DNA from 2 places in the Streptomyces sp. NPDC034670 genome. Region 1 is predicted to be linked to the other one. Evidence: riboswitches for the same ligand, from Rfam matches in the RefSeq annotation. Region 1 holds a riboswitch; the other holds the start of a gene.

What was found. Region 1 has a riboswitch for S-adenosylmethionine ahead of thrC (threonine synthase). Riboswitches for the same ligand answer to the same signal wherever they lie in the genome.
Region 2: linked by a shared signal. The riboswitch ahead of ACZ56B_RS05655 (aminotransferase class V-fold PLP-dependent enzyme) and the one ahead of thrC (threonine synthase) in region 1 are both predicted to bind S-adenosylmethionine.

What each region holds. Positions count from the first base shown of each region.
Region 1 covers NZ_JBVITR010000003.1:243,306-255,250, forward strand. Annotated here, with positions in the region: gene ACZ56B_RS03820 (NADH:flavin oxidoreductase) at 1-225, opposite strand, end outside; gene groL (chaperonin GroEL) at 518-2,140, opposite strand; gene ACZ56B_RS03830 (cold-shock protein) at 2,635-2,838, opposite strand; gene ACZ56B_RS03835 (MoaD/ThiS family protein) at 3,269-3,544, opposite strand; gene thrC (threonine synthase) at 3,541-4,836, opposite strand; SAM riboswitch class I at 4,855-5,002, opposite strand; gene ACZ56B_RS03845 (glucosyl-3-phosphoglycerate synthase) at 5,140-6,084, shown strand; gene ACZ56B_RS03850 (hypothetical protein) at 6,110-6,817, opposite strand; gene ACZ56B_RS03855 (alpha,alpha-trehalose-phosphate synthase (UDP-forming)) at 6,963-8,387, shown strand; gene otsB (trehalose-phosphatase) at 8,471-9,385, shown strand; gene ACZ56B_RS03865 (DUF3263 domain-containing protein) at 9,998-10,231, opposite strand; gene ACZ56B_RS03870 (ABC transporter substrate-binding protein) at 10,290-11,552, opposite strand; gene ACZ56B_RS03875 (ROK family protein) at 11,709-11,945, shown strand, end outside.
Region 2 covers NZ_JBVITR010000005.1:131,218-143,162, forward strand. Annotated here, with positions in the region: gene ACZ56B_RS05635 (NYN domain-containing protein) at 1-182, opposite strand, end outside; gene ACZ56B_RS05640 (hypothetical protein) at 250-489, opposite strand; gene ACZ56B_RS05645 (rhomboid family intramembrane serine protease) at 650-1,411, shown strand; gene ACZ56B_RS05650 (Lrp/AsnC family transcriptional regulator) at 1,454-1,735, shown strand; gene ACZ56B_RS05655 (aminotransferase class V-fold PLP-dependent enzyme) at 1,992-3,371, opposite strand; SAM riboswitch class IV at 3,622-3,738, opposite strand; gene trpD (anthranilate phosphoribosyltransferase) at 3,814-4,878, opposite strand; gene qcrB (cytochrome bc1 complex cytochrome b subunit) at 5,002-6,639, opposite strand; gene qcrA (cytochrome bc1 complex Rieske iron-sulfur subunit) at 6,636-7,694, opposite strand; gene qcrC (cytochrome bc1 complex diheme cytochrome c subunit) at 7,691-8,503, opposite strand; gene ctaE (aa3-type cytochrome oxidase subunit III) at 8,584-9,195, opposite strand; gene ACZ56B_RS05685 (response regulator) at 9,410-9,811, shown strand; gene ACZ56B_RS05690 (L,D-transpeptidase) at 9,859-11,145, opposite strand; gene ACZ56B_RS05695 (cytochrome c oxidase subunit 4) at 11,276-11,674, opposite strand; gene ctaD (aa3-type cytochrome oxidase subunit I) at 11,671-11,945, opposite strand, start outside.

The DNA.
Region 1 (11,945 bases):
GTGGCCGACGTACGTCCCCTCGGTGACGATCAGCCCGACCCCGGCGGCCGCACGGCGGGAGTAGTACGACGCGACGTCCTCCCCCGGGACGCCGCCCGGCGAGAACTGCCGGGTCATCGGCGCCATGACGATGCGGTTCGGGACGGTCAGGCCGTTGATCACGGCCGGGCGGGACAGGATCCGGGCCGCGCGGGAGGCCGTTTCGGAGGCGGTGGTGACGGTCACGGGGGCTCCTCCAGGAGATACCGGTCAGTATGTGCACACGCATGGAATCTGTGCTGTACGGGCAACCGGTCCGCCCGCCACGGGCATTCCCGCCCTCCCTCCCGGGTGGCGCACGTCATACCCGCTTCTGACCTGTCGTCAACACGCTTCAGCGGGAACGGGGTTCGCGGGAGCCCCGGTTCGCCGGGGGGGGCGGACGGGACCGACCGGACACGCACGAGGGCGGCACCCCCCGGTGCACGGGGAGTGCCGCCCTCGGTCACGCGTCGGACGGTTCTGATCCTCGGGAGGATCAGAAGTCCATGTCACCGCCCGGCATGCCGCCGCCGGCCGGGGCCGCGGCCTTCTCCGGCTTGTCGGCGATGACGGCCTCGGTGGTGAGGAACAGCGCGGCGATCGACGCGGCGTTCTGCAGCGCGGAGCGCGTCACCTTGGCCGGGTCGATGATGCCTTCCTTGACCAGGTCGACGTAGTCGCCGGTCGCGGCGTTCAGGCCGTGGCCCGGGGTCAGGTTGCGCACCTTCTCCACCACGACGCCGCCCTCGAGGCCGGCGTTGACGGCGATCTGCTTCAGCGGGGCCTCCAGGGCGATGCGCACGGCGTTGGCGCCGGTCGCCTCGTCACCCTCGAGCTCCAGCTTCTCGAAGACCTGGGAGGCCTGCAGCAGGGCCACGCCACCACCGGCGACGATGCCCTCCTCGACGGCCGCCTTGGCGTTGCGGACGGCGTCCTCGATGCGGTGCTTGCGCTCCTTGAGCTCCACCTCGGTGGCGGCACCGGCCTTGATGACCGCGACACCGCCGGCGAGCTTCGCCAGGCGCTCCTGCAGCTTCTCGCGGTCGTAGTCGGAGTCGCTGTTCTCGATCTCGGCGCGGATCTGGTTCACGCGGCCCTGGACCTGGTCGGCGGAGCCGGCACCGTCGACGATGGTGGTCTCGTCCTTGGTGATGACGACCTTGCGGGCCTTGCCCAGGAGGTCGAGCGTGGCGTTCTCCAGCTTGAGGCCGACCTCCTCGGAGATGACCTCGCCGCCCGTGAGGATGGCGATGTCGCCGAGCATGGCCTTGCGGCGGTCGCCGAAGCCCGGGGCCTTGACGGCGACGGACTTGAAGGTGCCGCGGATCTTGTTGACGACCAGGGTCGACAGGGCCTCGCCCTCGACGTCCTCGGCGATGATCAGCAGCGGCTTGCCCGACTGCATGACCTTCTCCAGGAGCGGGAGCAGGTCCTTGACGTTGGAGATCTTGGAGTTGGCGATCAGGATGTACGGGTCGTCGAGGACGGCCTCCATACGCTCCATGTCGGTGGCGAAGTACGCCGAGATGTAGCCCTTGTCGAAGCGCATGCCCTCGGTGAGCTCCAGCTCCAGACCGAAGGTCTGGGACTCCTCGACGGTGATGACGCCTTCCTTGCCGACCTTGTCCATGGCCTCGGCGATGAGCTCGCCGATCTGGGTGTCGGCGGCGGAGATGGAGGCCGTGGAGGCGATCTGCTCCTTGGTCTCGACGTCCTTCGCCTGCTCGAGCAGGGCGGCGGAGACGGCCTCGACGGCCTTCTCGATGCCGCGCTTCAGGGCCATCGGGTTGGCGCCGGCGGCGACGTTGCGCAGGCCCTCCTTGACCAGGGCCTGGGCGAGGACGGTCGCGGTGGTCGTACCGTCACCGGCGACGTCGTCCGTCTTCTTGGCGACTTCCTTGACCAGCTCGGCGCCGATCTTCTCGTACGGGTCCTCGAGCTCGATCTCCTTGGCGATGGAGACACCGTCGTTGGTGATCGTGGGGGCGCCCCACTTCTTCTCGAGGACGACGTTGCGGCCCTTGGGGCCGAGGGTCACCTTGACGGCGTCCGCGAGCTGGTTCATGCCGCGCTCGAGGCCGCGCCGCGCCTCCTCGTCGAACGCGATGATCTTGGCCATGTGAAGTGGTCCCTCCAGGACTGGGGGTGATTCCTTCGGACCGCGCCCGCGCCCGCGACGGACGGCTCGCCGGCCTCGTGGTTCCTTGCCCCACCCGGCCCGCGGGCCTCACCGACCCGGTCCTTACGTTGTCACTCTCACCTTCAGAGTGCTAACGCCAATGATTAGCACTCGACCCCTCCGAGTGCAAGGCGCGCTCGCGAAGCGGGCTCGATGAGAGGTGGTGGTCGGGTGACGGACGGGCGCGGGCGGCCGCGGGCGCGAGAGGTGGCCGCAGGGGCCGGAAGGCGGCTCGGCCGTCCGCGAACACGCGCCCGGGCGAGCGCGGCGCACGCCCGGGCTCGCCCGCGCACGGCGCACGCCCCGTCCGGGCGCGGCGCACACCCACGCTCGTCCGGGCACGGCGCGCACCCCGGCCGGGCATGGCGAAGGGCCCGTGCCCCGGGAGGCACGGGCCCTTCGCCGGCAGAAGATTCCTGCGGCTGGTAGCGCGTTCAGGCAGTGACGCGAACCATGTCGGCCTGTGGGCCCTTCTGGCCCTGCGAGATCTCGAACTCGACCCGCTGGCCCTCTTCCAGGGTGCGGTAGCCGTCCATCTGGATCGCGCTGTAGTGGACGAAAACATCCGCACCACCGTCGACCGCGATGAAGCCGTACCCCTTCTCCGCGTTGAACCACTTGACGGTGCCCTGAGCCATGCCTAACTCCCCTATTACTGGCCCTTGCACAGATCCACACTTCGCGGATCCGGGTCATACCTCACCCCCCAACGGTTGGGGGCGTGCGCCGGAACGCGTCGACCGCGGCTGAATGTATCTGCCCAACTGCCGTCTGCAACAGGTCAATCGGACGAGAAATCTGGACGCCACGAGCCCGGGATATGGCGAGAATTCATCTGGTTTCAGGGCAAGTCGGGCCGCACATCAGGGGCAAATGCCGCGAAAGGCGCCCGCACTTTGGCTACATCCAGTCGGGCGTACGGCAGGAATCAAAGGTTCCCGATCGAGGGATCGGATCCGCGTTCCCCAACTCTACCGTGCTCAATCCCATGGAATAGCCCCCTCCGCATCTCTCACGGAGGGGGCCATGTGATGGACGCTCGGTAACCGGGATTACCGACGGTAATGATCAGCCCCCGGCGACCGCCGGAATGATGGACACGCCCGCGCCGTCCGGGGTGGGGGTCCCGAGGCCCTGCTCGAAGCGCACGTCGTCGTCGTCGACGTAGACGTTGACGAAGCGGCGCAGCCTGCCCTGGTCGTCCAGGACCCGGGCGGCGATCCCGGTGTGGTTCTTCTCCAGGTCCTCGATGACCTCGGCGAGGGTCGCGCCCTCGGCGCTCACCTCGGCCCGGCCGCCGGTGTAGGTGCGCAGGATGGTCGGGATGCGGACGGTCACGCTCATGCGAGGCCTGCCTCTCGGAACGACTCCAGGTTGGGGCGGATGGTCGCGGTGAGCCCGGTGCCGGCCACCGCGTCCAGCGTCTTCAGGCCGTCACCGGTGTTGAGCACGACGGTGGTCAGGGCCGGGTCGAGCACGCCGTCGTCGACGAGCTTCTTCGTCACGCCGACCGTGACGCCGCCCGCCGTCTCGGCGAAGATGCCCTCGGTGCGGGCGAGCAGCCTGATGGCGTCCACGATCTGGCCGTCCGTCACGTCCTCCACGGCGCCGCCCGTCCGGCGTGCGATGTCCAGGACGTACGGGCCGTCGGCGGGGTTGCCGATGGCGAGCGACTTGGCGATGGTGTCCGGCTTCTGCGGCCGCACGACGTCGTGGCCCGCCTTGTAGGCGGCCGACACCGGCGAGCAGCCCTCGGCCTGCGCACCGAAGATCTTGTACGGCCGGTCCTCCACCAGCCCGAGCCCGATCAGCTCCCGCAGACCCTTGTCGATCTTCGTGAGCTGCGAGCCGGAGGCGATGGGGACGACGATCTGGTCGGGCAGCCGCCAGCCGAGCTGCTCGCAGATCTCGTACGCCAGGGTCTTGGAGCCCTCCGCGTAGTACGGCCGCAGGTTGACGTTGACGAAGCCCCAGCCCTCGCCGGCCGGGTCGCCGATCAGCTCGGAGCAGAAGCGGTTCACGTCGTCGTAGTTGCCCTCGATGCCGACGAGTTCCCCGCCGTAGACGGCGGCCATGACGACCTTCCCCTGCTCCAGGTCGTGCGGGATGAACACGCAGGAGCGCAGGCCGGCCCGCGCGGCGGCGGCGCCGACCGCGCCGGCCAGGTTGCCGGTGGAGGAGCAGGACAGGGTGGTGAAGCCGAAGGCGCGGGCGGCCTCCAGGGCCTGGGCGACGACGCGGTCCTTGAAGGAGTGCGTCGGGTTGCCGGAGTCGTCCTTGACGTACAGGCCGCCGGTGACGCCGAGTTCACGGGCGAGGTTGTCGGCCTTGACCAGCGCGGTCCAGCCGGGGTTGAGGTTCGGCTTGGTCGCCACGTCGGCGGGGACGGGCAGCAGCGGCGCGTAGCGCCAGATGTTCGCGGGGCCCGCCTCGATCCGCTTGCGCAGTTCCCCGGCGTCCAGGCCCGAGAAGTCGTAGGCGATCTCCAGCGGGCCGAAACACTCCTCGCAGGCGAAGACGGGGCCGAGGGGCACGCGGTGGCCGCATTCGCGGCAGGAGAGCGCGGCGGCGGAGCCCAGGTCGACGGAGTTCGCGGCGGCGGAGTCGGTGGTGCTTGCAACGGTCTGCACAGCCATGTGAGGCGAGGCCCTTTCTCCTCATCTTCCTCACGACGCATCTCGCCGTGAGACGGATTTGGCACCTTCCCTAGCCGGGAGCCTCGCCACGTCCGTGTGACAAGAACCGACTGGAGGGTTGCCGGGGCTTCATCGGGCCGTGTCCCTCTGCCCCTCTGGATGAGCGGTGTTCAGTTGTCCGCGCGACGACCCCGACATGCGAGGGCCGTCCACGTTGCTCAAGACTGTAACCGAAGGCCTGGGTGGTCGAGACAGCCCGTCCGAACCGCGAGACGGATCACAGGCCAGTGAGGAGCCGGGACCGTGCTGGAAGAAGTCGAGCGCTGGCTGAGCGAACGCTCCTGGTCCGTGACCGACCGACCGCTGCACCAGGTCCTGGCGGCCAAACGCGCCACGGGCCGGACGGTGAGCGTGGTGCTGCCCGCGCTCAACGAGGAGGCGACGGTCGGCGAGATCGTGTCCGTGATCCGGCGCGACCTGGTGCTCCGGGTCCCCCTGGTCGACGAGGTCGTGGTGGTCGACTCGGGCTCGACCGACCGCACGTCCCAGAAGGCGGCGGCGGCGGGCGCGCGGGTGGTGCACCGGGACACGATCCTGCCCCGCATACCGGCCGTGCCCGGCAAGGGCGAGGTGCTGTGGCGCTCCCTGCTCGTCACCCGCGGCGACATCGTCTGCTTCGTCGACGCGGACCTGCGCGAGTTCTCCTCCGACTTCGTCTCCGGCATCGTCGGCCCGCTGCTCACCGAACCGGACCTGCAGTTGGTCAAGGCCATGTACGACCGCCCCCTGGGCTCCGCGGCCGGCCAGGGCGGCCGGGTCACGGAGCTGATGGCCCGCCCGCTGCTCAACCTGCACTGGCCGCGGCTGGCCGGTTTCGTCCAGCCGCTGGGCGGCGAGTACGCGGCCCGCCGCTCCCTGCTGGAGCGGCTCCCCTTCCCCGTCGGCTACGGCGTGGAGCTCGGCATGCTGGTCGACGCCCTGCACCTGGTCGGCCTGGACGCCCTCGCCCAGGTCGACGTCGGGGTCCGCCACCACCGCCACCAGGACGGCCAGGCCCTCGGCCGCATGGCCGCCGCGATCTACCGCACCGCCCAGCTCCGGCTGGCCCGCGGCCACCTGGTCCGCCCCGCGCTCACCCAGTTCGAGCGGATCGGGAGCACCTTCGCCCCCCGTACGCACCCGGTGGACACGGAGGAGCGGCCGCCCATGGCGGAGATCCCGGAGTACCGGGCGCGCAGGGTGGCCTGACCCTCCGGGGCCGCGGGCCCCCGCGTCAGCCGGGGACGCCGTCCGACCAGCGCCAGCGGCCGGCGGAGTCCCGCGCACAGGTCAGGTACTCGCCGCCGCGGCCGTGGGTGCTCAGGCCGCGGTGCCGGGCGGCGCAGAACTGGCCGTCGGCGTAGCAGTTGCCCGCGGGGCTGGTGATCTCGCAGACGCCCGTCCCGGCACCGCCGGAGCCCCCCGAAGTCGGCGCCGGCTCCGGCGGCACCGACTTCGGGGGCGGGGTCGGCTCCGGGCGCAGCGGGCGCCCGGCGCAGTCGCGGCCGTCCCGGGCGACGGTGAACGTCACGCCGCCGGAACCGCCGGTCTGCTCGCAGACCTTCTCCGCCGTGTCCCAGGAGGAGGCCGTCCGTCCGGTGCCCTGGAGCCGGACGGTGTAGTCGACGCCGTCCTTCCTGGCCGTGATGACGGCCGACCCGATGCTGCGGCCGGTGAAGTCCGGCAGCGTGACGGGGGTCGGCGTCGGGGTCGGCGTGGGAGTCGGCGTGGGGGTCGGGGTCGGCGTGGGGGTGGCGGCCGGGGCCCGCGTGCCGTCGGACGCCCCGGGCGCGGGACCGGCGCCGCCCTGCGTCGCGGTGACCGCCGCGGGCCGTCCCCCCGCCCCCGTGTCGCCGCCCGCGTCGCCGCAGCCCGCCAGGGCCAGTGCGAAGGCCCCGGCCAGCGCCGCCGCGCCGACGGATCCGCGCATGCGTGTGCGCATGGCATCCACCCCCCGAAAAGTTGAAATGCGCACCGCATATCTTCAGGCTTTTCACATCTTCACCACAAGGGGTGCGGCGCGGATCGCCCCGGAGGTGACGCACCGGCACGTTTGAGGTTTCCGAGGTGGGGCTAGGTTGAGGCGTATGGCTTCCACGCAGGCTGTTCAGGGTGCTCAGGTGCTGGTCGCGTCGAACCGCGGCCCCGTCTCGTACACGGTGGACGGGGACGGCTCGCTGCGGGCCAGACGGGGCGGCGGCGGACTGGTGTCCGGGCTGTCGGCGATCGGTCCGGAGGCGGGGGCGCTGTGGGTGTGCTCGGCGCTGTCCGACGGCGACCGCGAGGCCGTGCGGCGCGGGGTCGGCGAGGACGGCGTGCGGATGCTGGACGTCCCGGCGGACGTGCACGCCGACGCGTACAACGGGATCGCCAACTCGGTGCTGTGGTTCGTGCACCACATGCTGTACCAGACCCCGCTGGAGCCGGTCTTCGACGCGGAGTTCCGGTGGCAGTGGGCGTCCTACGAGACGTACAACCGGGCCTTCGCCGAGGCGCTGGCCGAGGAGGCGGCGCCGGGGGCGGCGGTGCTGGTGCAGGACTACCACCTGACGCTGGTCCCCGGGATGCTCCGCGAGCTCCGCCCCGACCTGCGGATCGGTCACTTCTCGCACACGCCGTGGGCGCCGCCGGAGTACTTCCGGATGCTGCCCGACGACATCGCCGGGCAGGTGCTGCGCGGGATGCTGGGCGCCGACCGGCTGGGCTTCCTCACCCACCGCTGGGCGGACGCGTTCACCGCGTGCTGCGAGCGGTTCGCGGGCGGCCTCGGGAACACCCGGATCGGCGTGCACGGGCTGGGGGCCGACGCGGACTTCCTGCGCGCCCGGTCCCGCGAGGCGGACGTGAAGGAGCGGATGGCCGCGCTGCGGGAGGAGATCGGCGCGGCTCCCGGCGGCGGCGCGCGCAGGACGATCGTGCGGGTCGACCGGACCGAGCTGTCGAAGAACATCGTGCGCGGCCTGCTGGCGTACCGGCTGCTCCTCGAGGACCGCCCCGAGTGGCGCGAACGGGTCGTGCACGTCGCCTTCGCCTACCCCTCCCGGCAGGACCTCGCCGTGTACCGCGACTACACCGCCGAGGTGCAGCGGGTCGCCGGGGAGATCAACGAGCGGTACGGGACGCCGGGCTGGCGGCCGGTCGTGCTGCACGTCGAGGACGACTTCGCACGCTCGCTGGCCGCGTACCGGATGGCGGACGTGGCCCTGGTCAACCCCGTCCGCGACGGCATGAACCTGGTCGCCAAGGAGGTGCCGGTCGTCTCCGACACGGGCTGCGCGCTGGTGCTGTCGCGGGAGGCGGGCGCCCACGAGGAGCTGGGCGAGGACGCGCTCACCGTCAACCCGTACGACGTCGTCGACACGGCGCGCGCCCTGCACGAGGCCCTGACCATGGGCCCGGCGGAGCGGACCGAGCGCAGCAAGCGCCTGGCCGCGGCGGCGACCGCGCTGCCGCCGGCGCAGTGGTTCCTGGACCAGCTGAACGCGCTGCGGGACGGGCCGGCGTCCGGCTGACCGGGGGCGGCCGGACGGGTCGGCTCACCGGCACGGCCGGTCGCGCAGGCGTACGGGCGCCGGGACGTGGATAGGTTGGCGGCATGGGCAGCCACACGGATTCCACGGACCCGAACACGACGGAGCCGAAGGCCACGGGCCCGGACTCCACGGACCCCGGTACCGCCGACGGCCTGCCGGCGCCCGCCACGCGGGCCGGGCGGGAAGGACTGGACGCGCTCCTCGCGCGGCCGGAGAGGGCGCTGATCGCCCTGGACTTCGACGGGACGCTCGCGCCGATCGTGCCCGATCCGGACCGGGCCCGCGCGCACCCCGGCGCGGTGCCCGCGCTCGCCGCGCTCGCCCCGCGGGTGGCGGCCGTCGCGGTCGTCACCGGGCGGCCCCCCGGCGTGGCCGTGCGGCACGGCGGCTTCGCGGGAGCGCCCGGTCTGGAGCGCCTCGTCGTCCTCGGCCACTACGGGGCCGAGCGCTGGGACGCGGCGACCGGCACGGTCACCGCGCCCGCCCCGCACCCCGGCGTCGCCGCCGTCCGCGCGGAACTGCCGGGGCTGCTCGACCGGGTCGGCGCGTGGCGGGGCACCTGGATCGAGGAGAAGGGCCGGGCGGTGGCCGTCCACACCCGCAGGGCCTCCGACCCCCAGGCCGCCTTCGAGGCGCTGCGCGAGCCGCTGACCGGCCTCGCCGCCCGGCACGGCCTGATCGTCGAGCCGGGCCGCATGGTCCTGGAGCTGCGTCCGCCCGGCATGGACAAGGGCGTCGCCCTGCTGGAGTACGCCCGTGAGATCGGTGCTGGCTCGGTCCTGTACGCCGGTGACGACCTGGGCGACCTCCCCGCCTACGCCGCCGTCGACAAGCTCCGCTCCGACGGCGTCCCCGGCCTGCTGGTGTGCAGCGGCAGCGACGAGGTCGCCGAGCTGCGGGAACGCTCGGACCTGGTGGTCGACGGTCCGGCGGGGGTGGTGGAACTGCTCCGCTCGCTGGCGGCACGGATCGGCTGAAACCACCGGGCGGCCGTCACGCCCCGGCCGGCCCCGATCCGGCCGGGGCGTGGCAGCCGGGCGGCCGTGGCAGCCGGGCGGCGGACGGTCCGAAACGGTCCGGCCGGGCAGCGGACGGCCCGAAGCGGTCCGGCCGTGCGGCGGCCGGCTGTCCCGGCGGCCGGGCAACGGCGACTCCGCTCCCCCGGACACCGCACCCCGGCCACCGGGCGACCCGAAGCGGTCCGGCCGTGCGGCGGCCGACGGCGCCGGCGGCCTGTTGTTCCGGCGGCCGGCCGGCGATGCCGGCCCGCTCCCCGGTCGGCGTCGGACGCGGACCGGCGCGGGCAGACGCCCCCGGCCGCCCCCGGAAGCGGGGCGTCCGGGACGGCGGGACGCTCCGGGACCGGGCGGGCACCCGGGACGGCGCCCGCACCGCGGTCCGGGGCGGGGCCGGGAGAGGAACCCGCCGGAAGGACTTCGCGGGCCCGCGCCGCCGAAGGCGCGCCACGGGGACCGGCCCCGGTGACCGGACCGCGGGGTCCGCGCCGGGTGCCGCCGCGGGACCGGTCGCCCGCGCCGCGCGGACGCGCGGTGCGGGCCGCCCGTCGGCGTCGCGCCCGGGAGCCGCGGTCAGCGCTGCGCGCGGCGGGCCTCCCGGACGCGGCGCAGGCGGTTGACCGTCACCGGGTCGTGGGCCAGGGCGCGCGGGTCGTCGAGCAGGGCGTTGAGGAGCTGGTAGTAGCGCACCGGGGCCAGGCCCAGTTCCTCGCGTATCGCCCGTTCCTTCGCGCCGGGGCCGGAGAAGCCGCGGCGCTCCAGCGCGAGGACGTCCCGCTCGCGCCGCTCCAGCCGTTCCTCGTCCATGCCCCGCACCGTAGTCCCCGGCACTGACACCGGTGCCGCCGCCCGGGCCCCGCGGGGCCTACCCCGCGCTCTCCGCCCGCGCGGCCGTCGCCTGGATCCCGCCCAGGACGCCCGCCGGGCTGCCGCCCGGGGCGACCGCCTTGCCGATCTCCTTCTTGATCTCCGAGCTGACCGTCGCCCAGGAGGTGGTGCCGACCGGGTAGAGCTCCGAGGTCGGCAGCTGGTCCAGGAAGGGCTTGAGGTGCTTGTCCTGCGCGGACGCGCTCATCGCCCGGGACGCGGAGCCGGTGACCGGCAGCAGGTCGTACTCGCGGGAGAAGTCGAGCACGTTCTTCTCGCTGTAGACGAAGTCGAGGAAGTCGCCGATCTCGTCGCGGTGGCCGTTCTCCTTGAAGGCCATCATCCAGTCGGCGACACCGAGCGTGGGCCGGCTCTCGCCGTCGGACGTCGGCGCGGGCACCATGCCGAAGTCCACGCCCTTCGCCTCGGCCATCTCCATCAGGGTGGGATGGCCGTTGAGCATGCCGACGTCACCGGCGGCGAACGCGGCGAACGCGTCCGCCCGGTCGAGCTTCCCGGGCGCGACCGGGCCGGTCAGGCCCTTGCCGACCAGCTCGTTCTTCAGCCAGTTGAAGGTCTCGACGTTCTCCGCGGAGTCGAGGGCGTACGTGCCCGTCATGTCGGTGTAGCCGCCCTCGCCGCTGAGCAGCCACTGCAGGGTCTCGGCCTGCGCCTCCTCCGGGCCGAGCGGCAGCGCGTAGGGGTACTTCACGCCCTCGGCCCGGAGCGCCTCGGCGTTCTCGGCGAGCTCGTCCCAGGTGGTCGGCGGGGTGAGGCCGGCCTCGTCGAACAGCTTCTCGTTGTAGAACAGCACGCGCGTGGAGGCGGCGAAGGGCATGCCGTACTGGATGCCGTTGACCTGGCCCGCCGAGGCGAGCTGGGAGAGGAAGTCCGCCTGCACGGGGATGGAGAGCAGGTCGTCCACCTTGTAGAGCAGGTCGTCGGCCGCGTAGTCGGCGTACGCGCCGATCTGCGCCAGGTCCGGCGGGTCGCCCGCGGCGACCATCTCCTTGACCTCGCGGTCGACGTCGGTCCAGGAGTGGACGCTGACGTCGATCTTCACGCCGGGGTGGTCGGCCTCGTACCGCTCGACCAGGTCGGCCCAGTACTTCTCGGAGCTGGTGGCCGCGCTGTTGCCGTAGTCGGCGGCGACCAGTCTCAGGGTCACCCCGGAGGAGTCGTCGCCGCATCCGCCGAGGACCCCCGTCAGTCCCAGCGCGGACACCGCCGCGATCACCCTTGTCCTGAGCCGCCGCTGCACTCTTCCTGCCCCTACCCGGCGCCCCGCGCCGTCCCACTGAATTCCGATAATCGGAATAAGGTCTACACCACACCAGTGGACTAGACCTCTCCCGGGTCCCCGGTCCACACTGTTCCCGTGAGACATGTCATCGCCCTCGACGTGGGCGGCACCGGGATGAAGGCCGCCCTGGTCGGGGCGGACGGCGCGCTGCTGCACCGGGCCCGCCGGGCCACCGGCCGCGAACGCGGCCCGGACGCCGTCGTCGCGGGCATCCTCGACTTCGCCGCCGAACTGCGCGCCCACGGCGTCGAGCACTACGGCGAACCCGCCCGCGCCGCCGGCGTCGCCGTCCCCGGGATCCTCGACGAGGCGGAGGGCGTCGCCGTCTACGCGGCCAACCTCGGCTGGCGC
Region 2 (11,945 bases), on a different contig from region 1:
GCGCGGCGGCTGGGGGTGAACCGGGCGTACTGCCGCAGCTGGGCGGGCAGCTCGGTGACCGTCAGTCCGCCGAAACCGTCGGCGGCGATCTGGACGACCCGGCGGCGCACCCCGTCGGGCAGCGGGCGGTCGAGCACCTCGGCGGCGCCGTCCCGCGGCCCCCCGCCCGTGGTCTCCACCATCCGTCACACCCCCATGCCTGTGTGCGGCCCCTCGTGCGGGGTCGTCGTCAGCGGGGCCCGCCCCCGTTCAGGAGCCGGCACCCGGCCTGTCCACGAGTTCCACCCGGTCGACGGCGTTGCACCAGCGGCACCGCACCGATTCGATCGTCTCATCGAGCACCTCGCGCTCCTCGACCCTGGGCTCTCCCGCCAGGTCGAGGTGCACGTACTCGACGACCTTCGACGAGCGGGTCACGTCGAACCGCGTGAGGTTGCCGCAGAGGGTGCAGCGCCACCGCGTCGAGGCGGTCGGCAGGGGAACCGTCATCGTGGCTGTCCGCCTTCCTTCCAGTGTCCGTGACGCACCGGGCCCCCCGGTGCGTGTGGCTCGTAACCCTACGGCCTGGCGGGCGCCGGTCGTCCCGCCCGTTCACGGGGCGGCGAGGCGGACCGGGTGGTTGTGTCCGGTTACGTCATGCTCTGTGTCCATGAGGTCCAGGAGCCGCGACCGGAGCACGCCGGCCGCCGGGGCGGCGCGGGGCTCGCCGGCCCCGGTGACCCGCGCCCTCGTCGTCCTGTGCTGCCTGGTCTTCCTGATCGGGCCCGCCTCGGGCCTGAACCCGGTCCACGGCTCGGGGGAGGAACTGCTCGCGGCGCAGCGGGCCTATTTCCGGCGCTGGGGAGTGATCCCCGCGGAGCTGTCCGACGGATGGCCGGGAGCCGCCCTCACCCCGGCCACGGCGCTGTTCGTCCACGGCGGCTGGGTGCATCTGCTCGGCAACATGCTCTTCCTCCACGTCTTCGGGGCGATGACCGAGGCGCGGATGGGCCGCGTGCGGTTCACCGCGTGCTACGCGGGCTGCGGCTGCCTCGCCCTGCTGGGGTACGCCGCCGCCCACCCGGACTCCGGGCAGCCCCTGGTCGGGGCCTCCGGGGCGGTCTCGGCGGTCCTCGGCGCGTTCCTGTTCCTGTTCCCCCGGGCCCGGGTGACCAGTCTCCTGCCGTTCCTGTTCTTCCTTCCGGTGCGCCTCCCGGCGTGGGTGGTGCTGCCGTTCTGGGCGGCGCTGCAGTGGGCGGCGGCCGGGCGGGCCTCCGGCGGGCCGGGGGTGGCGTACCTGGCGCACCTGGTGGGGTTCGGGCTGGGCTTCGGCTACGCGTGGCTGCGTTTCGGGCGCACGGCCGCCGGGTCCCGCCGGGCGGCCGCCCCCGGGTCCCCGGCGGCGCGGACGCCTCCGGCGGACCGCGAGTAGGGTGAGAGCCCCAGCAGCGGCCCCCGAGGGAGAGAAAAAGCCGTGATCACCGCGATCGTCCTCATCAAGACCAGCGTGGACCGGATCCCCGAGATCGCGGAGCAGATCGCCGCGCTGGACAGTGTCAGCGAGGTCTTCTCCGTCACCGGCACCTACGACCTGATCGCCATGGTCCGGGTCAGGCAGCACGAGGACCTGGCGGAGGTCATCCCGGGCCGGATCAGCAAGATCCCCGGCGTGGAGGGGACCGACACGCACGTGGCGTTCCGCACGTACTCCCAGCACGACCTGGAGGCGGCGTTCGCCATCGGCCTGGACAGCTGAGCCGGCCCGGACAGCCGGGCGGCGAACGGGCCGCCGGGTCCCGCGGGGCGCGGCCGTCATGAAGGGTTCTTCGTCTTCGGCTCATCCGCGCCGCCCGGTTCCCCCCGCAGGATCGGGGCCATGGTCTTCTCTCGCCGGATGGCGGCCCCGGCGGCCGTCGTGCTGATCCCCCTGGGCGTGGCCGCCACGCCGACGCCACGGAGCGCGCCCTGCGGATGATCGTGCTCGGCGCCCGGCTGCCGACGCCCGCGGCGGCTCAGGCAAAGGGGGCGGGCGCGTCGGGCACGCACCGCCCGTCCACCGTGCGGTAGTCCCACCGCGCGCCGTCCCGCACGAGTTCCCGGACCGCGCGCACGAACCGTTCCACGTGCTCGTCCGGCGTGCCGGCGCCGAAGCTGACCCGGACGGCGCCGGGAGCCCCCTCCCCGGGCGCCGCCTGCGGGGCGCCGCACGCGCCCCGGTCCCGCGGGTCGCCGCCGAGCAGCCCGCGCACCAGCGGGTGGGCGCAGAACAGCCCGTCGCGCACGCCGATGCCGTACTCGGCGGACAGCGCGGCGGCGAGGCGGGAACCGCTCCAGCCCTCGACGACGAAGGAGAGCACGCCGACCCGCGGCGCGTCGTCCCCGAACAGGGACAGCAGCCGCGCCCCGGGCACGTCCGCGAGCCCGTCGCGCACCGTGCGGACGAGGTGCTCCTCGCGTTCCACCAGCGTCTCGAACCCCGCCTCGGTGAGGGCCCTGCAGGCCGAGGCGACGGCGTGGGCGCCGATGACGTTGGGCGAGCCGGCCTCGTGCCGGGCGGCGCCGTCGTGCCACTCCACGTCCACGGTCCCGTCCTCGCGCCGGACGACCCGGCGGCTGGCGCCGCCGCCCGCGAGGTAGGGCTCGGCCTCCCGCAGCCAGTCGGCGCGGCCGGCCAGGACCCCGGAGCCGAAGGGCGCGTACAGCTTGTGCCCGGAGAAGGCGACCCAGTCGACGTCCAGCTCGCGCACGCTCACCGGGCGGTGCGGGGCCAGCTGGGCGGCGTCCAGGACGATCCGGGCGCCGTGCGCGTGGGCGGCAGCGGCCAGCTCGCGCACCGGCCACAGCTCGCCGGTGACGTTGGAGGCGCCGGTGACGCAGACCAGGGCGGGGCCGCGGGTGCGGCGGCCGGCCAGGGCGCGCTCCAGGGTCTCGACGGCCTGCCGCGGGCTGCCCGGGGCGGCGAGGCAGGTGACGCGCGCGTTCCTCCCCCAGGGCAGCAGGGCGGCGTGGTGCTCGGTCTCGAAGACGAGGACCTCGCAGCCGTCCGGGAGGGCGGCGGCGAGCAGGTTGAGGGAGTCGGTGGTGGAGCGGGTGAAGACGACCTGGTCCCCGGTGCGGCAGCCGAGGAACCCGGCGACGGTCCGGCGGGCCGCCTCGAACAGGTCGGTGGAGAGCCGGGAGAGGTGCCCGGCGCCGCGGTGGACGCTGCCGTAGTAGGGCGCGTAGGCCGCCACGTCGTCCCACACGCGCTGGAGGACGGGCGCGCTGGCGGCGTAGTCGAGGGCGGCGTAGGTGACCTCGCCCCCGGTGACGAGGGGGACGGTGACGTCCCGGCCCAGGACGGGCAGCGGGGCACGGACGGACCGGTCGGCGGCGGCGGTGGGGACGGACACGGCGAAGCTCCCGTGGGGCAGGCGGAATCCCCGCGCGAGCGGACGGCGCTCGAGCGCGGGAGGAGAGGGGGAAGGGGTGTGCGGAGGCGGGGCCCGGCGGCCCTGGGGCCCTTCGTCCGGATCGGGCCGGATCAGGGAGCGGGATCCGGTGCCGCACCCCGCGAGCCCGGCCCGATCCGGACGAAGGGCCCTAGCGCATTCGCTTGCTCACGGAAGGCTCCTCGACGACCAGGACCCCTGGTGTGCGAGGGGCCCGCGCTTGCCGTGAGCCCTGCTGCTCACGGCCCGGTCCTCACCCGGGGCACCCCGCCACGGACGGAGGGTTGCCGGACAGCCGGCCGGGGCCTCATGGCTGTCGCTCGTGACCTGGAGGGGAAAGTACGGGAAGCGGCCGGCGTCCCGCAACCCGGTTCCGGATCGCGGGACGCCGGCCGGGCGGGCGCTACGCGTTGCTGGCGGCGACCCAGCGCTCCAGGACCCGCTTGGCGGCCCCGGAGTCGAGGGACTCGGCGGCCCGGTCCATGCCGGCCCGGATCTGCTCCGTGAGGGTGCCGCCGCCCGGTTCCAGCGCCACCAGCGCCGCCGCGGAGTTCAGCAGCACCGCGTCCCGCACCGGGCCCCGCTCGCCGTCCAGCACCCTGCGGGCGACCTCGGCGTTGTACGAGGCGTCGGCGCCCCGCAGCGCCTCGACCGGCACCGGTTCGATGCCGACGTCCCGCGGGTCGAAGGCCTCCTCGGTCACCTCGCCGTCCCGGACCACCCACACCCGGGAGGTGCCGGTGGTGGTCAGCTCGTCCAGGCCGTCGTCCCCGCGGAACACCAGCGAGGAGTGCCCGCGTCCGGCGAAGACACCCGCCATGATCGGGGCCATCCGGGGGTCGGCGACCCCGACCGCCTGGGCCCTGACCCGCGCCGGGTTGGCCAGCGGGCCGAGGAAGTTGAACACCGTGCGGACGCCGAGCTGCCCGCGGGCGGCGGCCACGTGGCGCAGCGCCGGATGGAACTTCACCGCGAAGCAGAAGGTGATCCCGGCCTCCTCGGCGACCTCGGCCACCCGCTGCGGGGACAGCTCCAGATTGACGCCCAGCTTCTCCAGGACGTCGGAGGCGCCGGACGCGGAGGATGCGGCCCGGTTGCCGTGCTTGACGACCTTCGCTCCGGTGCCGGCCACGACGATCGAGGACATCGTGGAGATGTTCACCGTCTTGGCGCCGTCCCCGCCGGTGCCGACGATGTCGACCGTCGCCCCGGGCACCTCGATCACCTTGGCGTGGTCGTACATCGCCCGCACGCAGCCGGTGATCTCCTCCACCGTCTCGCCCTTGGCCCGCAGGGACACCGCGAAGCCGGCGATCTGCGCGTCGGTCGCCTCGCCGCGCATGATGAGGTCCATCGCCCAGGCGGTGTCGTCGGCGGACAGGTCCCGGCCGTCCAGCAGGCCGTTCAGCAGGGCGGGCCAGGAGCGGCCCGCCGCGGTGTCGCCTCCAGCGGGGGTCACAGCGCTCATCAGCCGCTCCTGATCGTCGTAAGGGACTTCTCCGCAACCACCCTATCCAGCCCCGGGCAGGTCGAAGGGCCCCGTCCGAACACCGGACGGGGCCCTTCGACCGTGGCGTGGCGAGTGCAGCGATCAGTGGTGGCCGTGGCCGCTCGTGATCTCCTTGTACTCCTCGACGGTGGGCTTCTGGATCTGGGACCCCTCGCCGTAGTACGCCTCGCTGAGCTTGGCGCGCAGCTTCTCGGAGCCCTTCACCTTGCGCTTGACGCCGTTCTCGTCGACCTCCGGGCCGAGCTCGACCGGCTTGTACTGCTCGTGCGCCGTGAGGGTGTACATCTGCTCCTGGCTGAGCGGCTCGTGCACCTCGACGAACTCACCGTGCGGCAGGCGCTTGATGATGCCCGCCTCGCGGCCGTGCAGCACCTTCTCCTTGTCCCGGCGCTGCAGGCCGAGGCAGATCCGCTTGGTGATGATGAACGCGACGACCGGTCCGGCGAAGAAGCCGATGCGGACGAACCAGGTGACCGCGTTGATCGAGAGGTTGAAGTGCGTGGCGACGATGTCGTTGCCACCGCCGACCAGCATGATCATGTAGGCCGTGATCCAGGCGACACCGAAGGCCGTGCGGGTCGGGGCGTTGCGCGGGCGGTCCAGGATGTGGTGCTCGCGCTTGTCCCCGGTGATCCAGGACTCGATGAACGGGTAGACCGCGATGATCGCGAGGAAGAGGCCGAACAGCACCAGCGGGATGAAGACGCCCAGGACCAGGGTGTGGCCCCAGAAGTTGATCTCCCAGCCGGGCATGGCGCGGACCAGGCCCTCGGCGAAGCCCATGTACCAGTCGGGCTGGGCGCCCGTGGAGACCATGTCCGGACGGTACGGCCCCAGGTTCCAGATCGCGTTGATGGTCACCGTGCCGGCGATCAGCGTGATGAAGCCGAAGACCAGGAAGAAGAAGCCTCCCGCCTTGGCCATGTAGACCGGCAGCAGCGGCATGCCGACGACGTTCTTGTTGGTCCGTCCGGCACCCGCGAACTGCGTGTGCTTGTGGTAGAAGACCAGGATCAGGTGGGCGACCACCAGACCCAGCATGATGCCCGGCAGCAGCAGGATGTGGATCGAGTAGAACCGCGCCACGAAGTCGGTGCCGGGGAACTCCCCGCCGAACAGGAACATCGAGATGTACGTGCCGACGATCGGCACGGACAGGATCGCGCCCTGGGTGAAGCGGACACCGGTGCCGGAGAGCAGGTCGTCCGGGAGCGAGTAGCCGGTGAAACCGGTGAACATGCCGAGGACGAACAGCAGGAAGCCGAACAGCCAGTTGATCTCGCGCGGCTTGCGGAACGCGCCGGTGAAGAAGACGCGCATCATGTGCACGAACATGCCGGCCAGGAAGATGACCGCGGCCCAGTGGTGGATCTGCCGGATGAGCAGACCACCGCGCACGTCGAAGCTGATGTCCAGGGTGGAGGCGTACGCCTCCGACATCAGCTGCCCCTGCATCGGGACGTAGCTGCCGTGGTACACCACCTCGTTCATCGACGGGTGGAAGAACAGCGTCAGGTACACACCCGTGAGGATGATGATGATGAAGCTGTAGAGGCAGATCTCACCCAGCATGAAGGACCAGTGGTCCGGGAAGATCTTGCGCATGTTGGCCTTGGCCAGGGAGTAGATCCCGAGCCGGCCGTCGGCCCAGTCGGCGACGCGTTCGCCGGCCGGGGCCTTCCCGCGAGAGCGGGACTCGGCGCTGGTGTTGGTACTCATCCGCGCTCCCAGAAAGCAGGACCGACGGGCTCGGGGAAGTCGCCGAGCGCTTCGAGGTAGCCCTCGTCGTTCACGCCGATGCGCAGCTGCGGCAGCGGGTGACCGGCGGGACCGAAGATGACCTTGGCACCGTCGGAGAGGTCGAAGGTGGACTGGTGACAGGGGCACAGGGCGTGGTGCGTCTGCTGCTCGTACAGGGAGACCGGGCAACCGACGTGGGTGCAGATCTTCGAGTACGCGAGGATGCCCTCGTGCGACCACTCGAGCGCGCGCTTGTCCTTGATGTCGTCCGGCTGGATACGGACGATCATCAGGGCTGCCTTGGCGATCTCGTTGTTGAAGCCGTGATCGTGCTCGTCCAGGCCCTCGGGCTTGGCGAACGTGAGCGAGCCGGTGACGATGTCGGAGGGACGCATCGGCTCGTTGGTGTTCTGGTTGATGAGGAGCTTGCCCCTCTCCCAGGCGGTGTGGCGCAGCTTCTCCTCGGGCAGCGGGCCGAGGTCGCGCAGCAGCACGACGCCGGACAGCGGCACCAGGGTGAGCGCGCCGAACATGGTGTTGCGGATCAGCTTGCGACGGCCGATCGCCGACTCCTTGGCACCCTGCCGGAAGTCGTCCATGACCTTGGAGCGGACCTCCGGCGGCGCCTCGATCGGGTGCCGCTCGTCGGTCAGTTCCTCGTCGGACATCAGGGTGCGGGCCCAGTGGACCGCACCCGCGCCGATGGTGAACAGCGCGACGCCGAGCGTCACGCCGAGCGCCAGGTTCAGGGCGCTGATGTGGCCCAGCGGGAAGATGTAGACGATCTTCTCGACCGGGATCGCCACGAACGCGACGATGAAGCCGATGGTGGCCAGCATCGACACCGTGAACAGCAGGGCGACCGTGCGCTCGGAGCGCTTGGCGGCCCGCTCGTCGATGTCCTGGATGCGGTGCTCGTGGGGCGGCAGCCCCGGGTCGGCGAACGGGTGCTTCTCGTCCGCGACGCCCAGCGCGCCGTGGGCGGTTTCCTGCCCCGCGGGCAGCTTCTCTTCGGGAATGTCCTGGCTACTCATGACTTCTTGGCCTTTGCGGTCCGGGCGGCGACCCACACAGCGACGAGGATCATTCCGCCGAGACCGAAGATCCAGCCGAACAGGCCCTCGCTGACCGGGCCCAGCCCGCCCAGCGACAGGCCGCCCGGGCTCTCGGTCTCGTCGGTGCTGACCTCGCCCAGGTACGCGATGATGTCCTTCTTGTTCTGCTCCGTCAGCACGCTGTCGGGGAAGGAGGGCATGTTCTGCGGGCCGGTGAGCATGGCCTCGTAGATGTGCTTCGGTTCCACGTCGTCGAGGCTCGGCGCGTACTTGCCGTGCGTCAGCGCGCCACCCCGGCCGGTGAAGTTGTGGCACTGGGCGCAGTTGTTGCGGAACAGCTCACCGCCCTTGGCGATGTCGGCGCCCTCGGGGCCGTACTGCTCCTCGGTCGGGATGGCGGGGCCGGCGCCCAGCGAGGCGACGTAGGCCGCCAGCTGGTCGATCTCGGCCTGGGTGTAGACCGCCTTCTTGTCCGGGAGCTGCGCCGCCTGCGAGGTGTGGGCCGGCATGCGGCCGGTGCCCACCTGGAAGTCCACGGCTGCGGCGCCGACGCCCACCAGGCTCGGACCGTCGGAGGTGCCCTGACCGCCGGTGCCGTGGCAGCTGGCGCAGCCGACGGTGTAGAGCTTCTTGCCCTCCTCGATGGTGAGGGACTGGGCGGTTGCGTCGGCCTGCGCCTTGTCCGCGGGTGCGAACACGGCGTACAGCCCCCCGGTGCATGCCAGCGCGAGGAGTAGGACGACGAGCGCCGCCAGCGGGTGGCGTCGTCGTGCGGAGAGCTTTTTCACGGATTACCCCGGTGTCAGGATCTTCTGCGTCGATGCTTCTGGTTGGTGCGCCGCTTCGGCGCGCGCGGATGTGGGCCCGGCTACTTGATCATGTAGATCGTGGCGAAGAGGCCGATCCAGACGACATCGACGAAATGCCAGTAGTAGGACACGACGATGGCCGCGGTCGCCTGTTCGTGGGTGAACCTCCGGGCTGCGTAGGTCCGGCCCAGGACCAGCAGGAAGGCGATGAGACCGCCCAGCACGTGCAGGCCGTGGAAGCCGGTGGTCAGGTAGAACACCGAGCCGTACGGGTCGGAGGAGATGGAGAGCCCCTCGTGCTTGACCAGCTCGGTGTACTCGAGGACCTGACCGCCGATGAAGACCGAGCCCATGATGAAGGTGACGACGAACCACATCCGGAGCTTCTTCACGTCACCGCGCTCGGCGGCGAACACGCCGAGCTGGCAGGTGAGGGAGGAGAGCACCAGGATCGTGGTGTTCGTCGCCGCGAACGGGAAGTTCAGGGCGTCGGCCTTCTCCGACCAGAAGTCGGGTCCGGTCACCGATCGCAGGGTGAAGTACATCGCGAAGAGGGCCGCGAAGAACATCAGCTCGGAACTCAGCCAGATGATGGTTCCGACGCTGGTGAGGTTCGGTCGGTTGACCGAGGGGTGCGCGTGCCCGGTATCTACTGTCGTTGCTGTCGCCACGCCGACATTATGTCGGTCGCTTATCCCGCCCTCACTCCGGGGGGTGCCGTTCGGTGTGTTCGCCCCTCCTGTACTGCCCGGATGGCCCATCGGACGGCCGGTCGAAGACGCGTCCGATCCGGTGTTGACAGGCGGCCGGAAGGGGTAGCATCCGCGCCATCGGGGCCCGCAGTCCCCGACGATGCCGTGCCCTCTCTCGACGCGTGGAGGAACAATGCAGGCGACCGCCACGGTGCTGGTCTACAGCGACGACGCCCACACCCGGGAGCAGGTGCGGCTCGCCACCGGCCGGCGGCCGGCCCCGGACGTGCCCCCCGTGGAACTCGTGGAGTGCGCGACCGTCCCGGCCGTGCTCAAGGAGCTGGACAAGGGCGGCATCGACGTCTGCGTCCTGGACGGCGAGGCCGTGCCCATGGGCGGCATGGGGGTGTGCCGCCAGATCAAGGACGAGGTCTTCGACTGCCCGCCGGTGCTGCTGCTGATCGGGCGGCCCCAGGACGCCTGGCTGGCCACCTGGAGCCGTGCGGAGGCGGCTGTGACGCTGCCGGTGGAGCCGGTGGAGTTCGCCTCGGCCCTCGCCTCCCTGCTGCGGCGCAGGAGCGCCCTGGGCGTCTGAGGCCCCGCCCCGCGGGGAACCCGGTCCGGCACGCCCGGGCCGCGTCCTCACGCCGGCTGGGGGCGCAGCCGCGCCCTCTCCCCGGTGCGGGGGTCGGTCCGGGCGTCGTCCGTCAGCGCGCTGCCCTCGCGCCACTTCTGCCAGGTGACGTTCCAGTCGCCGAAGCCGTTGCCGAAGGACTCCATGGCGTCGCCCTGCGAGTTCACCACCTCGACGAGGTCGCCCTCGCGGACGGTGTCGAAGAACCACCGGGCGTTCTCGGTGCTCATGCCGACGCAGCCGTGGCTGACGTTGGCGTGGCCCTGGGAGCCGACGGACCACGGGGCGGCGTGCACGTACTCGCCGCTCCAGGTCACCCGGGTGGCGAACTCGACGTCCAGGTCGTACGACTCGGCCGACCCCTCGGCTATGCCGACGGTGCTGCTGCGCATGCGTACGAAGCGTTCCTTGCCGAGCACGACCTTGACGCCGTTGCGGGTCTCGAAGCCGGGCTTGCCGGTGGTGATGGGGATCTGCTTGATCTCCTCACCGTTCCTGTGGACCGTCATCCGGTGCGTCGCGGCGTCGGCGACGGCTATGAGCCGGTCGCCGGTGCGGATCGTCAGGGGCGCGGACGGGGCTCCCCGGAGCCGCTCGTTGACCTTGACGCCCTCCAGGGCGCTGCGCACCAGGACGGTGGCGTGGGCCGGCCAGTAGTCCGTCGGGCGGTAGTGCAGCTTCCTGTCGTCCACCCAGTGCCAGGAGCCGGTCACCGCGGGGGTGGAGTCCACCTTCAGGGCGCGTTCCACGACGGCGCGCTGGGCCCGGTCCGCGACCGGCGCGCTCAGCTCGGCGGTGACGGGCTGCCCGACGCCGTAGGTGCCGGTCGCCGGTCCGAAGGCGACGGTCAGGTTCTGGGCGGTGGCGGGCTTTTTGGTGGTGAAGGACAGGACCCTGCGGCCCGGCCTGCCGTCCTCGTCCTCGGTGCTCACGCGGACCGTGTAGGAGGTGTCGGCGGCGAGCTGCGAGGTGCTGTGCCAGCGGCTGCCGTCGGCGGCGAGTTCGCCGACCACGTGGCGGCCCGCCGCGTCCACGGCGACGACGTCCGTGATGCGTCCGCCGGAGTCCTCGGCGACGATCTCCAGGGGCTGGTCGGGGTCGGCGGCCTTTCCCTCCTCGACGGATCCGCTGAAGGAGATCTGCTCCGCCGCGTCGTACGGCTCGGCGGACAGCGGGTCGCCGTCGGCGCCGCACCCGGTGAGGCCCGCGCCGAGGACGAGCGCCAGCAGCGTACAGCCGGCGACGGCGCGGCTCCGGCCGGCTCCCCCGCCGCGGAAGGACTCTGTCTGTCTCATGTCCTCACGCTAGGAAACCGCGTCGGCTCCGGCGCACCGGACGGCCCGAACGGGTGATGTCCGGTGCGGCAGCAGAGGGGCCCGGACGCTCCTCGCGGAGTGTCCGGGCCCCTGAGTGCCGTGCGGCGTGTTACTGGGTGCGGTTCTCACCGCGGTAGTACTCGAAGACCCAGCCCCAGATGCTGGCCAGGATCACCGGCATCGCGAAGTACATCAGCCACCAGCCGACGGCGACGGACAGGAAGACGAGCGCACCGCCGATGCCCAGGAAGAGCGGCTGCCAGCTGTGCGGGCTGAAGAACCCGACCTCGCCGGCGTCGTCCGCGACGTCCGCCTCCTTGTTGTCCTGCGCGCCCACGTCCACCCGCTTGGCCGTGAAGCCCAGGTAGAAGCCGACCATGATGGCCAGGCCGAAGGCCAGGAAGAGAGCGGTGGCACCGACCGGCTCCTTCGCCCACAGGCCGTAGACCACGGCCATGATGAGCAGGAAGAGGCTCAGCCACATGAACATCTTGCCCTGGATCTTCACTTGCCCGCCTCCTTGCCACCGGCGAGGGCCTTCTCACCCTGATCGGCGTTCTCGAGCTGGTCGAGCGCGGTGATCTCCGGGTGGTGCAGGTCGAACGCCGGGGATTCGCTGCGGATCCGCGGCAGGGTGAGGAAGTTGTGCCGCGGGGGCGGGCAGGAGGTCGCCCACTCCAGCGAGCGGCCGTAGCCCCAGGGGTCGTCGACCTCGACCTTCTTGCCGTACTTGGCCGTCTTCCAGACGTTGTAGAAGAACGGCAGCAGCGACAGGCCGA